DNA from 3 places in the Solibacillus sp. FSL K6-1126 genome. Region 3 is predicted to be linked to each of the others. Evidence: predicted binding sites of a transcription regulator. Region 3 holds the regulator's gene; each other region holds the start of a gene.
The links. Region 3 encodes Rex, which represses fermentation and respiration genes when NADH is low (regulators of the CRP and FNR family bind a similar motif). Its sites were predicted from a motif close to TTGTGAAATATTTCACAA; they were not measured.
Positions count from the first base shown of each region.

Region 1 (5,963 bases), 1.6 Mb from region 3:
TTGCTGATTAACCCAATTATGCCAATGATGACGATGAAAATGAATGACAGACGCCAATCCGTTACTTGGCCAATAAATGTTCCTAAAGGTACTCCACTGACAGTTGCCAAAGTTAATCCTGTAAACATAAAAGCGATGGCACTTGCCCGTTTGTTAGGTGCCACAACATCAGCAGCAATAACCGCCGCAATTGACATAAATACCCCATGGGCAAATGCCGAAATAATGCGTCCGATCAACAGTAAAGTAAATGTGGGTGCAATCGCTACCCATAAATTACCGACGATAAAAAGAACCATTACGAGCAGAAGCACTTTTTTACGATCAAGCCGGGATGTTAAAACTGTTAAAATAGGTGCTCCGATTGTAACGCCTAATGCATAAATTGATACTGTTAATCCGGCAGTACTTAAAGTAATACCAAACTCATTTGTGATGAGCGGGAGCAATCCAACACTGATAAATTCTGTGGAACCGATACCAAACGAACTGATTGCTAACGCAAGAAGTGTTAATCTGGCGTTTGGTGTTTTTGATGTAGACATATTAAAAATAACTCCTTTGATTTATTTTATAGGGTATAGTATTATTCATACATACTATAAAAGCATGTACAGTACTTTTAGTTACTTTTGATAATACTGGGGGTTTCAAAATGAAAAAAGTTTATAATATTGGTGTCGAAGCAACACTCGAAGTCATTGGCGGTAAATGGAAACCAGTCATTCTTTGTCACCTCAATCACCATGGTCAAATCCGAACAAATGAATTTCGCCGATTAATTCCCGGCATTTCACAAAAAATGCTGACGTCCCAATTACGCGAACTGGAACAATGCGGTTTAATTAATCGTAAAGTGTATAACCAAGTACCACCGAAAGTTGAATATTCTTTAACCCCATATGGACACGAGATGGAGCCGGTGCTCAACTTACTTTGTACATGGGGAGAGAAACATATTGAAAAATTAAAAGAGAATGGTGAAGAAGTTCTTCTTATGCAGCGAGATGATGATATTGCTGTGCAAAAACTATCTTAATAAAAATAATGAAAGCCTCAAGTACTAAAATCTTGAGGCTTTTCGTCTCTGCAATTTTCAATTCTTCAATTTAAATTAGAAATCAAAAACTTCCGGATCTGGACCGACGCGTTTATCTAAATTCATCGCATTGATTATCTGCATTTCTTCATCAGTAAGACTAAAGTCAAAAATGTCGGCATTTTGCGCCATCCGCTCTTTACGAACTGATTTAGGAATCGTGATTACTTCATTTTGAATATCCCAACGTAAAATAACTTGTGAATTTGATTTTCCATATTTTTCGGCAATTTTTGCAATTGTCGTATCTTCGAGTAGACCCCCTTGCATTAATGGAGCCCAAGCTTCCAACTGAATATTGTGTTCTTTACAAAATGCACGTAATGATCGTTGTTGTAAACGCGGGTGAAACTCTACTTGATTAATGACTGGTGTTACACGAGCAGTTTTCAATAAATCCTGCAGATGCGAGATATTGAAATTGCAAACCCCGATTGCTCTAATTTTGCCTTCCTGATATAGATCCTCTAAAGCGGTCCAAGATTCGGCAAATTTATTTTGACCCGGCCAATGAATTAAATAGAGATCCAAATAATCCAGCCCTAATTTTCCCAGGCTTTCTTCGTAAGCTGAAACAGTTTCCTCATAATTTAAACCGGCATTCCAAACTTTAGATGTGATGAATAAGTCCTCTCTATTTAATCCGGTAGAGGCCAGTGCTAATTTAATGCCCTCGCCAACACCCGCTTCGTTGCCGTAAATAGCAGCTGTATCAATGCTGCGATAACCTAGCTCAATCGCATTTTTAACGATTTCTGCCGTTGTATCGTTTTCTACCTGAAAGACGCCAAGGCCCATTGCTGGCATTTCTACCCCATTATTTAATTTGATTGTATCCTGTAAACTAGTAATCATTTATTGATCCTCCAATTGAATAAGTATTTCGTTGCTTTTTTATTATGGATCCACTCGAAAAATAAAAAAAGTACGCACTTTTTCGTTTCATAGCAACGTGGAGGTTCCTATTGAGTCAAATCAACAGTTTAAAGAGAAAGTTTTTTTAGAAAAATAACAGGGTGGGGAATAGAGGAGGGGGTGATTCACTTTTCGTAGTAATGAATTTTTGTTTTCCATCATTTAAATACCTAATTAACCTTTAATAATGATAAGAATCAACTATTTCAATACTTCCAATATTAAAAATAATAAAGGGAAATTTTTATTATAAAATACACAAAAATACGCTAAATACATAAAAATTAAATTTTTTTAAATAATAAAATTACAGAATATTCTTGAATTAAGTTTTTCGGTCGTTTATTTCCGATTTCTAATTGTAACAAACGAATCTTTGTGCTATCGTTGCTTATTGAATGGTATGTGAAAGTTTTTACAATTAGGTATGAAATTTTCGAAAAAAATAATATTAAGTGATGGCAAAGGAGAGTTATTATGTCAGAAATGAATAATCAGCAGGTAGAAAAAGTGGCTGTTACACAAGAGCAATTAGATGTATTAGATCAGTTACTAAAGCCAGAGGTACAAGCTTCATTAACTACTTTAGTAGATAACTTACCAAAATTGGCTGAGATGACTACTTTATTAACAAAAACTTATGAATTTGCGACTAGTGTTGCAACAGACGAAACATTAAAAAATGATACAGTTGCGGCTGTAACAGAAATGGCTAGCCCAGTTGTTGATACTGCAAAATCATTGGCACAGACAGCGATTGAAGCGAAAGACCGTGCTGAAATTAGCAATGAAACAGTAGGTGTATTCGGCTTATTAAAAATGTTAAAAGACCCACAGGTTCAAGGGGCATTACGTTTTGCTAATGCATTTTTACAAGTAGCATCTGAACGTAAACAAATGAAATAATTTGTATAATCTAATTTTATTGGAGGATTTTTAATATGGTAACTAAAGAAATCGTTATTTTAGGTGCTGGATTTGCTGGTGTATTAGCAGCACAAACAGCTCGTAAATATTTAAATAAAGACGAAGCGCGTATTACAGTTGTAAACCAATTCCCTACACATCAAATCATTACTGAATTACACCGTTTAGCTGGCGGTACAATTGCTGAAGGTGCTGTAGCATTGCCACTTGAAAAGATTTTCAAAGGTTATGACATCAACTTGGAAATCGCAAAAGTAAACAGCTTTGACGTTGAAAGCAAAAATGTAGTACTTTCAAACGGCAAAACAGTACAATACGATACATTAGTTGTTGCTCTAGGTAGCCAAACAGGTTTCTTCGGAATCCCAGGTTTAGAGGAAAACTCTTTCGTATTAAAATCAGTAGATGAAGCAAATGCAATTCGCGAGCATATTGAAGCACGCATTAAAGCATATGCAACAACAAAAGACGAAGCAGATGCTACAATCGTTATCGGCGGTGGCGGTTTAACAGGCGTTGAGCTTGTTGGTGAAATCGTAGACCACTTCCCTAAAGTTGCTGAGAAATACGGTGTTAAATTTGAAGACCTTAAAATTAAACTAGTTGAAGCAGGTCCAAAAATCTTGCCAGTATTCCCGGAAAACTTAATCGATCGTGCAACTAAGTCATTATCGAAGCGCGGTGTAGAATTCATTACATCAACACCTGTTACTGGTGTTGAAGGCAATGTCATTCAATTAAAAGACCGTGAGCCAATCGTTGCAAACACATTAGTATGGACAGGTGGAGTTGCTCCGCTTCCATTAGTCGCTGAATCAGGTTTAGCTGCAGATCGCGGTAAAGCAACAATCAATGACTTCTTACAATCTACTTCACATCCTGAAGTATTTGTTATTGGTGATGCATCAGCACATATTCCAAACCCAGGTGACCGCCCAACTTATGCGCCAACTGCTCAAGTAGCGTGGCAGCAAGGTGAAATTGCAGGTTACAACATTTTTGCGCAAATTAAAGGTGCCGACTTAAAAGAATTCAAATTTACTAACTCAGGTACTTTAGGTTCTTTAGGTCGTAAAGACGGTATTGCTACAGTTGGGGCAAACAACACTCAATTAGTAGGTTTACCAGCTTCATTAATGAAAGAAGCTTCAAATATCCGCTATATGACTCATATTAAAGCGTTATTTGGCCTAGCATATTAATTCATATTAATTAGATTAGACATGCCCGAAAGTCACTTTCTTTCGGGTATGTCTTTTTATTTTACAAAATACAACAAAATTTAACAAATAACTATTATAATGGTAGTAAAGATTGTAAATGAGGTGTGAAGATGAAGGATTTTGATACATCGAATTCGTTATTTATATTAACTGATCAACAGTTGGAACAATTTAAACAGCTTGAGCATTTTGGATACTTTTTCCATTTAATCCGCCATGACTTTACACACTTATCTTTTGCAAAAGACAGTGTAAGTGATGTTTGGATTTACTTTTATTTTGAGGAAGAACCGGTCATCAATTCCGAGTATGCCCTCATTTTTTTGTTGCGAAATTTTATATTGAATGAGATCCTTGTCAGTTCGAAATTAAAACGACTGAAAAAAACAACTGTTGGATCTTATACGAATGCTTTAATGGTTTCGGTAATGACAGTCAATTTATTTTTGGATCTTTTGCGTGATGTACTCGAATCATTATCAAAAGAACAATATGATTTATATATGAAATTTGAAAACAGCTCAAAGCAATTATTTAATGATCGCTTCTATGAATACGAACATTATCCAAAAAAACTCGTCCAAATCGAAACAATCATAATAAAAAATCTGCGCCAGTATTTAGAAGAGAATGCAGCAATATATAATGATTTTAAACAGAAAGTCATTCGTTTTATGGACCAATTTTCAATAATTAAAAGAGAACTGTACGAGCCATTATCTTTGGAAAAATAGGAGGTGTATATAACGATGGGGGAGCAACTTAAAACATTGCAGCTTGACCATTATCGATCACAAACATTTACATCATTGGATGCACATTATGAGGCATATAGAGCAATGTTCACATCATTACTAGAAGAGGGGAACATTGAAAAGATGAGTGACTTTCTACGTTTTGACAGTGAACCTTTTGTTTTAGCTAATAGCAATCTAAAGATTTTACAGCTGTTGTTGGATCAGGAAGAGCATTTTAAAGAAGATCTTAAGGAGTGCTTAGCTCAACTTTATATAATTATTGGGCACTGCTATTATTTCAGCATTGAATTTGTTCAGGCAAAAAAATATTATAGACTTGCGAGCAGCCTAGCATTGGAAGATGAAAATTATGCATTGCTGTCACTTGCGATGAATAATTATTTTGCAACCCAAATGGACCAATTACCGAAAGAAATCTTTTGGGATATCAGCAAAATACCTGCTGTCTTTTTAAAGATGGGGAAGCCGGAAGATGATCGGTTCTTGCTTGTCCGTTTTATAACACATATTGAAATGTCATTGCAGCTTGGAAAAGTAGATTATGCAGAGAAGTTATTTAATGATTATTTTAAAGAGTATCCATTTGAAAAGTTTTCCCGAATCGATCTCCATGTGCGTGTCCTGAGAGGGAAAATTCTATTTGAAAATGGCCGATATGAATGTGCAATTGAAGTAATGCATAAAGTCCTCCTGCTTTCCATGAAAGCGAATAGCCATAAGGACTTAGTGCAAGAATGCTATAAATATATTACCCGTTCCTACAAGCTGATTAACGAAAAAATCCTCTTAAAAAAGATGGAGCAGTACCAGTCACGTTTTTACCGTAAAATTGAAACCGATAAACGCTATATGGAAAAATATATTAAAACATCCACGACGAACGATTTTGAACTGGATAAAAGCTTTATATCGCCATTACAGCAGTTTCATCTCACGGGTACATACCTATTGAACTCAGTGAAAGATGAGGGGTATACGCTCGTTCTAGTTGATTGTAAAGTGGTGGCGACTGAAAAAGAGAAGTTGAATGAAATTATTCAT
Region 1 is NZ_JBBOPD010000001.1:2,276,174-2,282,136, reverse strand. Features, by position in the region: gene MHH44_RS11190 (MFS transporter) at 1-545, opposite strand, end outside; gene MHH44_RS11185 (winged helix-turn-helix transcriptional regulator) at 656-1,039, shown strand; gene MHH44_RS11180 (aldo/keto reductase) at 1,115-1,951, opposite strand; gene MHH44_RS11175 (DUF1641 domain-containing protein) at 2,492-2,920, shown strand; gene MHH44_RS11170 (NAD(P)/FAD-dependent oxidoreductase) at 2,956-4,143, shown strand; gene MHH44_RS11165 (serine protease) at 4,275-4,898, shown strand; gene MHH44_RS11160 (dehydrogenase) at 4,914-5,963, shown strand, end outside.
Region 1: MHH44_RS11175 (DUF1641 domain-containing protein) is a predicted target of Rex. The motif match lies at 2,418-2,435, and genes of this name have one in related genera.

Region 2 (5,963 bases), 1.1 Mb from region 3:
GTGAAGTCGTAGGTCGTCTCATTATTATCGATGAGATGTCGATGGTTGATACATGGCTGGCACATCAACTGTTAAAAGCATTGCATGAAGATGTTCAAGTCGTTTTTGTAGGGGATCAAGATCAGTTACCGCCTGTCGGTCCAGGGCAAGTCTTAAAGGATTTGCTTGCATCCAAACAAATTCCGACTGTCGAATTAACAGATATATACCGTCAAGCGGAAGGTTCTACAATTATCGAGATGGCCCACCAAATCAAAAAAGGCAAAGTTCCGGATACGTTGACTGCAAAAACAACGGACCGCTCGTTTATACAAGCTGGAGCCGCACAAGTAACGAGTGTTGTCACACAGATTGTAAAAGGTGCACTTGCGAAGGGACAGGCAATTCGAGATATTCAAGTATTGGCGCCAATGTACAAAGGACCTGCAGGCATCGATAATTTAAATAAAGAAATCCAGCAGCTCGTCAATCCGAATGATGGGACGAGAAAAGAACTTGTTTTTGGTGATACGATTTATCGTATAGGGGACAAAGTGCTGCAGCTAGTGAATCAGCCGGATAATAATGTATTCAACGGGGATATGGGAGAAGTAATTTCCATCATCCGTGCAAAGGAAACAGTGGAAAAGCAGGATTTGCTTATCGTCAGCTATGATGGGATCGAAGTAACATATCAGCGTGCTGATTTAAATCAGATTACATTGGCCTATTGCTGTTCGATCCATAAATCGCAAGGCTCTGAATTTCAAACGGTCATTATGCCGATTGTTCGCGGCTATTCGAAAATGCTTCGAAGAAATTTACTGTATACGGGTATTACACGTGCTAAAAACTTTTTAATATTATGTGGTGAGCCGGATGTACTGGCGAGCGGTTTAGCAAAAACAGATGATTTAACACGCTTAACAACATTGAAGGCACGTTTAAATTCAGAATTTGTTGCTGAAGAAAAGATGGAAGCGACACCGGAATTGGAAGAGAAAAAGGCGTCTGTAAGTGAAGTGAAACAAATTCCTTCATCAGAGCAGCTCGGTCTCTTGAATGTTTCGGCTTCACATAAGATCGGGGAATCCCTGCCAAATCACTTAACGGCAGAAACAGCACCATATATTCACCCATTAATTGGTATGGCAAATATATCGCCGTATGATTTCAACGAAGAATAGTACTAGCCATTTCCGTTCATCATTGAATGGGAATGGCTAGTTTTTTTATTTATGGAAAAGTACTATCTAGGATAAATTTTAAAAAATGATGAGTTTATGTTCACGTGTACAGGGAAAATGTTTTTAAAATATAATAAAAGTTTGAAACAAAACGGGACATACTAAAAAAATGATAACTTTTTGCTGAAAAATCAGAACTTTTAAAAGAAACTATTAATTAATATTATTTCTATGGGTATGTTAGTATGAAAAAAAACTTATATGACGTCCGAAGTTGTATGTCAGTTATTACAAAATGAAAAGGTTTTCAAAACTAAAGGAGAAGGTGCACATACATGGATTTCGTATGGGGAATCATAGGTATTCTGGGAGTCGTAGCGATTGCCATCGGGTTATCTAGTAACCGTAAAGCAATTCAATGGAGAATTATTATTTCAGGATTAATTGTCCAATTGATTTTTGCATTTATCGTATTAAAATGGTCTTTTGGCCGTGAGAAGCTTATGCAACTTTCTGATGGTGTACAGAAGCTGGTTAGTTATGCCAATGAAGGGATTGTCTTTGTATTTGGCGGTTTAGCAGATCCGGAAAATGTCGGATTTGTATTCGCGATGAGCGTATTAACAATTATTATTTTCTTCTCATCTTTAATCTCTGTCCTTTATTACTTAGGGATTATGCAATTTGTCATTAAGATTATCGGTGGTTTCTTATCAAAAGTATTAGGTACGACAAAAGCAGAATCAGTGAATGCTGCTGCTAATATTTTCGTTGGACAAACTGAAGCCCCGCTTGTTATTCGACCATTTTTAAATAAAATGACAAGATCACAAATGTTCGCGGTTATGACAGGTGGACTTGCATCGGTTTCAGGTTCAGTATTAATCGGATATTCTTTATTAGGTGTTCCGCTTGAATACTTATTGGCAGCAAGTTTCATGGCTGCACCAGCAGGATTGGTAATGGCAAAGTTAATGATTCCTGAAACAGAAGAAGTAAATGAAGATGACTTTAAATTAGAGCGTAATTCTGAAGCGACAAACGTTATTGATGCAGCGGCTGTTGGTGCTTCTGACGGTTTGAAATTAGCAGTAAATGTTGGAGCAATGCTATTAAGTTTCATCGCATTAATTGCCTTATTAAACGGTATTTTAGGCGGCATAACAGGATTGTTCGGTTTTGAAAATGTAACACTTGAAGGTATTTTAGGTTATGTATTTGCTCCACTAGCATTTTTAATCGGTGTTCCTTGGGATGAAGCAGTACGTGCAGGTTCGTTTATCGGTCAAAAATTAATTTTAAATGAATTTGTTGCCTTCTCTAACTTCGGTCCGGTTATCGGCGAGCTATCGGACAAAACAGGCATCATTATTTCGTTTGCGCTTTGTGGTTTTGCAAACTTAAGTTCAATGGGTATTTTAATCGGTGGTTTAGGTGGTATGGCACCGGATAAACGTCCAATGATTGCACAGCTTGCGATTAAAGCGGTTGCTGCAGGAACATTGGCATCATTATTATCAGCTGCAATTGCTGGTATGTTTATTTAATATCATTCAGTATTCAAGAGACTGTGCTAAAAATATTTTTAGCGCAGTCTTTTTTTAGTACGAAATTTCTGCTGCCAGTTTTTCTAGTTCGGAACGATTTGTCAGGATATACCCGCGATTTTGCTTCGTAATATAGCCTGCCTCGCTGAATTGTGCAAGGACAAAAAGCAGGTGGCGATATGATACACCTAAGTAATCACAGACTTCAGTATGTTTTTCTTTATAGAATTGTTGATCCGACGATAGTAAAATGAATGAAGCTAACCGGTTTTCCAAAGGATAGGCCTGGTTTTGCGTATATTTTGTTGTTGCTGTTGTTGCTTTATGACTTAAAAATAGACAGAGCATTTTTAGGAAAACAGGATCTGTCAATAATTTTTCCTTCACTTCCTGAATCGCAATCGCAAAACATACCGACTTTGACAAAGTTTGAATGCCTTTAGAATAGCGTTCGGCGTTTAGGAGCTCCATTTCCCCCATAAACGTTGGGGCTGTAATAAAATCGATGAGCGAAATTTTCCCGTTTTTATGGGTAATATATAATTTAGCTTTCCCTTCGACCATGTAATATAAATAGTCGGGGAAAGAATGCTCATGGAAAATAAATTCCCCTTTGTCGAATTCGTACACATTGATATATGGCACAATGTCAAACGAAAAATATTGGGAAATCGGGTATTGTTCGATATAGGGGAGACTTTCATCTATTGGTAACTTTCTCAAATTATAGAGCAACTCCTTCCAATAAAATATGAGATTTCTCACATTATTGTAGTATTTCTCATGTTAATATTCAACTTAATAAATTTGAAAAAAGGATGAAGATTATGAATAATCAGCGTTGGCTCGCGAAAAATTTCTTTATGTTCTTTATTACGTGGGGGATTTTCCTGCCATATTGGACGGGTTGGCTTATTAATGATAAAGAGCTTACGGTTTCGGAAGCGAGCATAATAATGGGTTTTGGGCTGGTTGCAAGGGCACTTTCGACGATGTTTATTTTTCCGTTTGTTTCAAAAGTGATGAGCAACAAAAATGTGCTGATCTTTTTTACTGCAAGTTCATTAGTTGTGACACTGCTATACATACCGATTAATTCATTTGGCGGCCTGTTTTTAATGACATTGCTGTTCAGCGCCTTTTACCCGGCATTACTACCGGCTGTTGAGAGCAGTGCTTCCACATTAATGCAACATGGATCCATCCATTATGGAAAAGCACGTTCATTTGGATCTTTCGGGTTTGTTGTCGCTGTATTGATCATTAGTATGATTAGCGGGATGTATGGTGAGCAAATGATTTTATGGATGATGATTGTAGGATTGGCCGCATTACTCATCATTCAATTTATGCCTGCACCTCAAGTATTAAGTTTAGTGCCGGTAAAAGAAAATGGAAAAACGCTCTCAATGAAAGGGCTATTTAAAGTAAAAAGCTTCATCATCGTATTGTTTGTTGTTATTTTGCTTCAGGGGGCACACGCATCGTACTATAACTACGGCTATATTTATTTACAGGAGCTGAATGTCAATCCGTTTTATATCGGAATGATTTTAAATGTCGCAGTAATATTTGAAATCCTTTATTTTTATAAGGCAGATACATTTTTGACAAAGTGGAAGCCTTCTTCGTTAATGCTCGTTGCTGCAATTGGCTCGAGTGTTCGTTGGATACTAGTTTACGCATTTCCGAATATGCCGATGTTTATCTTATCTCAGGCACTACACGCTCTGTCATTTGCAATGGCGCATTATGCCTTTATCCGCTATATTTCCAAAGCTTTACCGCAAGAGCAAATTCCAAATGCACAGGGGATTTATTCTGCACTTGCAATGAGTTTAAGTGCAGCGATTCTTACACTTTTAGGTGGTGCACTTTATGAAATTGAGCCAGGTTTGGCGTTCTTAGGAATGATTATATGTACAGTGCCTGCAATCCTTTTAATTTTACTGACGAAAAAACGTTTTAATTATTAAGGAATGCCGATTGACAGCACGATGTCTATTTTTTATAATGAAGAGCATAATAAAATGAAAACGATGATGGAACAAGTACGTATGGACTTCGTGAACAGAAAGAGATTTCCCGGCTGAAAAAATCTCCCCGAATAAATACTGAAAGCTACTCCAGAGTGCAGCTAACCACTGCCGTTTGCTTACGTTACAAGCACTTGAGATATAATGCATGCGCGTTATAAATTAGGGTGGTACCACGAGATAATAGTCTTCGTCCCTTTACCGGGATGGAGGCTTTTTTTGTTTTCATTTTGCGGAACATAAAAATTTCCGGTAAATGAAGCGCTTATATGCGTGAAGGTGTAATTAATCTGTACCACAATTCATCGACTTCAATAAATTTTAGGAGGAAAAAATCATGACAACAAAAACTATGACAGGTTCTGAAATTCGTCGTCTTTATTTGAATTTCTTTAAAGAAAAAGGGCATCATATTGAACCATCAGCACCATTAGTGCCAATTAATGACCCATCGCTTTTATGGATCAACTCAGGTGTGGCAACATTAAAGCCGTATTTTGACGGACGTATTATTCCAGATAACCCGCGCATTACAAACGCACAAAAATCGATTCGTACGAACGACATCGAAAACGTAGGGAAAACAGCGCGCCACCACACATTCTTTGAAATGTTAGGGAACTTCTCTATTGGGGATTACTTTAAAAAAGAATCAATTCATTACGCTTGGGAGTTTTTAACGGATCCAAAATGGATGGGCTTCGATCCTGAAAAGTTATCGGTAACTATCCACCCGGAGGATCAGGAAGCTTATGACGTATGGCATAATGAAATCGGAATTCCGAAAGAGCGCTTAATCCGATTGGAAGGCAACTTTTGGGATATCGGGGAAGGTCCATCAGGTCCAAACTCTGAAATCTTCTATGACCGCGGTGAAGAGTACGGCGTTGGTGCACCGGAAGAAGAAATGTACACAGGCGGGGAAAACGAGCGCTATCTTGAAATTTGGAACCTAGTATTTTCTCAATTCAACCATAATCCGGACGGCACTTATACGCCACTTCCAAAACAAAACATCGATACAGGTATGGGTCTTGAGCGTATCGTTTCTGTTGTACAAAATGTACCAACAAACTTTGATACAGATCTTTTCATGCCAATCATTGAAAAAACAGAAGCGTTCGCAAACCGTAGTTACAAACGTCCGCATGAAGTGGATTTAAAAGAAATTTTCGGATCGACTGAAGATGTGAATACACCATTTAAAGTAATTG
Region 2 is NZ_JBBOPD010000001.1:2,788,834-2,794,796, reverse strand. Features, by position in the region: gene recD2 (SF1B family DNA helicase RecD2) at 1-1,166, shown strand, start outside; gene MHH44_RS13905 (NupC/NupG family nucleoside CNT transporter) at 1,502-2,713, shown strand; gene yeiL (transcriptional regulator YeiL) at 2,768-3,436, opposite strand; gene MHH44_RS13895 (MFS transporter) at 3,541-4,689, shown strand; gene alaS (alanine--tRNA ligase) at 5,087-5,963, shown strand, end outside.
Region 2: yeiL (transcriptional regulator YeiL) is a predicted target of Rex. The motif match lies at 3,463-3,480, and genes of this name have one in related genera.

Region 3 (5,963 bases):
GGTGGTCCTCATATTGATCGTCTTGCCCATGAAGCAACAGAAGCCGTGCCTTTCCCTCGTGTATGGTTAGAGGAGGATTCATACGACTTTAGTTTCAGTGGCTTAAAATCTGCAGTGATTAACTATAAACACAATATGGACCAGCGCGGTGAAGAAATTATTGCCGAGCATGTTGCAAAAGGCTTCCAAGACAGTGTAGTGGAAGTATTGACGGGTAAAACAGTACGAGCAGCACGTGAGTTTCAGGTAAAACAAGTAATTGCAGCTGGCGGTGTATCAGCGAATAAAGGATTACGGACAGCATTGGAAAAAGCCTTTAAAGAAGAAGGTATTCCATTTTATGTGCCACCTTTAAAATTATGTACAGATAATGCTGCAATGATTGGTGCAGCTGCGTATGAAATGTATGAAGCAGGGATTCGTGGGAATTTAGCAATGAATGGGCGACCTGGGATGGAGCTCATGAGCTGGAAATAGGGTATAGAAGCATGGTGAAAGGATGTAGCAGTATATCCTTTCACCATGCTTTTTTTATAGAGAAAATAAAAAATTATTTAATTTGTTTTCTTTCAATAATATAAAAAAGTCGAATCTAGTAATTTATGATGGATAAATCTCATTTATAACAAGTTTTTATTGACTGTTCAACTTTTCTGAAAATTATCCACAGATAAAGTTAAATACCCACAAAAAAACTTGCGAACATGCGTACTTATACACAAAGTGTGAATAACTTGTGGGTAACATGTGACTTATCTATATATAGTAGTGTCTTTTTCACACAGCAATGTGCATAACTTTGATTTTAAATGTGGATAATGTGGAAAACTATGTTGATATGTTGATATTACTAGATTTATATTGTGAATAAAATTGTGGAGAAATTTGTTGAAATTTGGCGTATTGACCTATATATATGATTATTATGTAGATTGGATGATAGAAAGGGTTAATATTATACAATAGCAATACAAAACATAAGTTTTTGGAGAAACAAGCTTTTCGTCTGCCTCTAAAAAAAGAGTGCCCATATGTTGATGGACACTCCAAAATTATAGCTGTTCGAGCTCTTCGTTTAGTTCAAGCCATTCCATTTCAAATGATTCATGCTGTTCTTTCAAATCATTCAGCTCAGATTGAATCGATAATGTCTTTTCATGATCTGAAAAAATGGCAGGATCACAAAGTTGTTCTTCAAAGACGGCGATTTTTTCATCTAAAGCCCCCATCTGCTTTTCAATATCTTCAATAGCACGACGAATTTGACGTTCTCTTTTTTTCGCGTCCTTATCAATCATCGATGTAGACTTTGATTGAACGGTCGATTCAGTAGTATTTTTTTCAATGGCTGCTGCTTTCATTGCAGCTAATTCTTCAAGTTCCTCTTTCTTTTCAACATAATAATCATAGTCACCTAAATATTCGAACGAACCCGTGCTTGATAGTTCAACAACTTTAGTGGCAATACGATTAATGAAATAACGGTCATGTGAAACGAATAGCAACGTTCCAGGATAATCAATTAAAGCATTTTCCAATATTTCTTTACTATCCAAGTCTAAATGGTTCGTCGGCTCATCAAGTACTAGGAAATTTGATTTTTGCATCATTAATTTTGCAAGTGCAAGACGTGCTTTTTCTCCACCAGATAGGGAGCTCACTGTTTTTGACACATCATCCCCGCTAAAAAGGAAGCGGCCTAAGATGTTGCGGATATCCTTTTCATTTAATAACGGCCATTCATCCCAAAGTTCATTAAGAACAGGTTTATTTGAATGAAGTTTCGCCTGTTCCTGGTCATAGTAGCCAATTTGCACATTCGTACCGTAACGGATATCTCCGGCAAGTGCCTCGATATCTTGAACGATTGTTTTCAATAAAGTAGATTTCCCAACACCGTTTGGACCGACAAGTGCAATACGGTCTTCTCTAAAGGCACGCATTCCAATATTTTCGGAAATCGCCTTGTTCGTGAACCCAATTGTTAAATCATCCACCGACAGTACATCATTTCCGCTTTGGCGCTCAATTGTAAAGCCGAAGTTGGCACTTTTTTCATCGCCATCAGGAGATTCCATCCAACTAGTCTTTTCCAACACTTTGCGACGTGACTGTGCCATCTTTGTAGTTGAAGCCCGGGCAAGGTTTTTTTGAATAAACGTTTCGAGCTTGGCTTTTTCATCCATTTGACGTTCATACATTTTTAAATCACGTTCATAGTTCTTCGCCTTTTCATCTAGATAAGCACTGTAGTTCCCTGCATATTTCGACACTTTTGTTCTGGATACTTCATAAACGATCGACACGACCTGATCTAGGAAATAACGGTCATGTGAGACGATTAAAATAGCTCCATCATAACCTTTTAAATAGCCTTCCAGCCATGACAGTGTTTCAATATCAAGATGGTTGGTCGGCTCATCTAAAATAAGGAGGTCGGGCTTTGACAAAAGAAGCTTTGCGAGGGCCAGTCGTGTCCGTTGTCCCCCGGATAGAGAACGAATCGGCTTTTGATAATCTTCAGGGAAAAATTGCATACCATGCAAAACAGAACGGGTATCGGCTTCATACTGATAACCGCCTGCATCTTTGAAATCATGCTGCAACTGGTCATACTCTGCCATGATACGTGCATATTGTTCGCTATCTTCATAAATGGCAGGATCGGCCATTTGCTGTTCAAGTTGACGCAGCGTTTGTTCCTGGTTTTGCAAGTTTGCGAAAATTGTCATCATTTCGTCCCAAATTGAAAGTTCAGAGTCGATACCTGCATGCTGCTCCAAATAGCCGACTTGAATATCTTTTGGAATAATAATTTCACCAGAGTCGTAGCTCATTTGTCCGGCAATTATTTTTAATAATGTGGACTTGCCGGCACCGTTTCGCCCTACTAATGCCACACGATCACGGTGCTGAACTTCTAATTTTACACCGCTTAATATTTCATCTGTAATAAAGGATTTATATAATTGATTTACTTGTAAGACAATCATTGTTTACACCTCAGTTTCTCCTATTTAGTTTAATGGATGGGAACATTGTACGCAACGATGGATACTTTACTTGTCGCTCCTTGTTTAGTAAGATTAACTTGCTTCTGCACAAAGAGTGGAGTTTATGTTAAGCGTGCCATATCGCTTGGCGACAACTACTTGATCAAATCGAGCAGGTCATCTCGACACGTTATACAGAGGCATTATTTGAAAAAGATTTCCAAATGTACATAGGAGGAGAATGTGTGAAACAAGAAGTAAAAATTCCACAAGCAACAACAAAAAGACTTCCTCTTTATTATCGATTTTTGAAAAACTTCGCAACTGAAGGTAAAAAGCGTATTTCTTCACAGGAATTAAGTGATGCGATGAAAATAGATTCTGCTACGATTCGACGTGACTTTTCTTACTTTGGGGCACTCGGTAAAAAGGGGTATGGATATGATGTCCAGTACTTACTGGAGTTTTTCCGACAAACTTTAGACCAGGACGAGGTAATGAATGTTGCATTAATAGGAGTCGGGAATCTGGGGAATGGCTTACTAAAGTATAACTTCCAAAAAAATCACAACACGCGTATCGTTGTTGCATTTGATTCGAAAGCACCGATGGAAGGAACGACGATAAGTGATATTCCAGTATTCCATCCAGATCGTTTGGAGGAAATGTATGAGGAATTTGGCGCGGAGTTAGCAATATTAACGGTTTCTTCCCGCTCAGCACAAATGATGACAGACCGACTCGTTAAAATAAATGCAAAAGGTATATTAAATTTCACACCAGTACGATTATCTGTTCCTGACACGATTAAAGTGATGAACATAGATCTATCGGTAGAATTACAGGCACTTACGTATTTAGTACGAAACTCAGGTAAGTAACAAAATGTTCATTACTATAAATAGCAAATTCTAGTTAATTAATGTAAAATATACATAATAATAGAGGAGGTGGCTATAGTGATTGTACATTTAAATGCGATTACACCTGTGAGCCTAATAATCATTGGACTGATTGCTTTGCTAATATTCGGTCCCAAAAAATTGCCATCATTAGGTCGTGCAATGGGGACAACTTTACGTGAATTCCGTAGCGCTACGAAAGGCTTGACAGACGACGACGACGATTTTGATACAAAGAAAAAAGTGATTGAACATAAAGAGAACGAAAAAAACGAAGTTAAGTAAAATAAGGATGTATTGCTATGAATTCAAGAGAATTAACCGTAGTTGAACATATGGAAGAGCTTAGAAAGCGCTTATTTTTCGTGGCGATTTTCTTCGTGATGGCTCTTTTCGTCGGATTCTATACGGCGAAACCACTTATTCGATACATTCAACGCAGCGATTTAGCTGCCAGTTTTTCGATGAATGCATTTAGTCCGGCAGATCCTTTAACCGTGTATTTACAAGTTACATTTATTGTAGCTGCCGTTATTGTATCGCCAATACTGCTATACCAGCTATGGGCTTTTATAACACCTGGTTTGCATGAGGCTGAACGTAAGGCAACATTGAAATATATTCCGTATGCTTTTGCACTGTGTATAGGGGGAATAGCCTTTGCTTATTTTGTGTTATTTCCATTTATTATGCGCTTTATGACGGATTTATCCAATGATTTGAATATTACGCAAACAATTGGTATTAATGAATTCTTCTCATTTTTAATTAAGTTAATAGTGCCTTTTGCGGTGCTGTTTCAATTGCCTGTTGTAACACTGTTTCTTTCACGTCTCGGAATTATTAATCCGAAACTCATGGTGAAATTCCGAAAATATGCGTATTTTGTATTAATCGTGATTTCGGTATTGCTCGCGCCGCCTGATTTAGTATCGAATATCATTATTGCAATACCACTATTTATTTTATATGAAGTAAGTATTGTCATTGCACGTCTTGGTTATCGAAAATATGAAGTGGCAGAAAAAGAGCGAATTTTAGCAGAAGAGGAACGAGAGCGTGAGCTGCAGGTAGAAGAGCTACTCGAAATGCAGCGTCGGCAAATGGAGCAGATGAATAACAGTTAATGGTAACGCTATCGAATTTGGTAGCGTTTTTTTAGTTTCCTTTTAAAGAAGGTTATCTAAAAAACCCGCTATGTAAAATAGCGGGTAAAAGTTATATTTGAAACTTATCGGCATTCATTTGGATAAATGTGACGAAACCATTTAATAGAATATGCGCGATAATCGGTGTGAGAAGGCGCTTTGTTTTATGATATAAAAATGCGAAGATCATACCGCAAATTGTATACAGTAAAATATGTGTAAAATCCATATGAATCGCAGCAAATACAATTGCACTAATAATGCTCGCAATCCAGAAATTATAGTTTTGTATAATTGAACCGAAAATTACACGACGGAATACAAGCTCTTCCAAGATTGGTCCTAATAAGACAGTCGCAATAATCATAATCGGCGCTACCTTTGTGACACTCATAATGGCTTCGGTATTTTCCGAGCCCATATCAATTCCTAAAGCAAGCTCAATGTATGCGCCGATTGTCTGCCCTAAAAAGACAAGGAAGAAACCGATGATACCCCAACCAATAGAAGCACCAATTGATGCCTTTTCCCCTTTAAATACATCCCAAAATTGCTTATTGCGGGAGATTAATATAAAACTCACAATAAAGGCAACCGCAAATGAAATAGTTGACCACCAAGCAGATAATTTTATAAGTTGATCCTGCTCAGACATACCAGAAAATAGTTGTAAAAGGGAATCTTTTAAGCCTGGGATGAATATAAGTAATAAGACTGATAACTGACAGATGATATAAGTTATTAACACATAGAATGCGGTCTTCTGCGTTTTGAACTTATCTGATGAACGGGAAGTCACGGATGAAAAACCTTCTTTCTCTTACTGACTAGTAGAATTACACATCCCAAAAAAGTATGTGGAATGCTGTACCTTCTATTATAGAGTTTAATATGGGCTATTATGATAGCCCACTGTTATA
Region 3 is NZ_JBBOPD010000001.1:3,894,500-3,900,462, reverse strand. Features, by position in the region: gene tsaD (tRNA (adenosine(37)-N6)-threonylcarbamoyltransferase complex transferase subunit TsaD) at 1-477, shown strand, start outside; gene MHH44_RS19395 (ABC-F family ATP-binding cassette domain-containing protein) at 1,053-2,993, opposite strand; gene MHH44_RS19390 (redox-sensing transcriptional repressor Rex) at 3,239-3,874, shown strand; gene tatA (twin-arginine translocase TatA/TatE family subunit) at 3,953-4,180, shown strand; gene tatC (twin-arginine translocase subunit TatC) at 4,198-5,022, shown strand; gene MHH44_RS19375 (CPBP family intramembrane glutamic endopeptidase) at 5,114-5,842, opposite strand.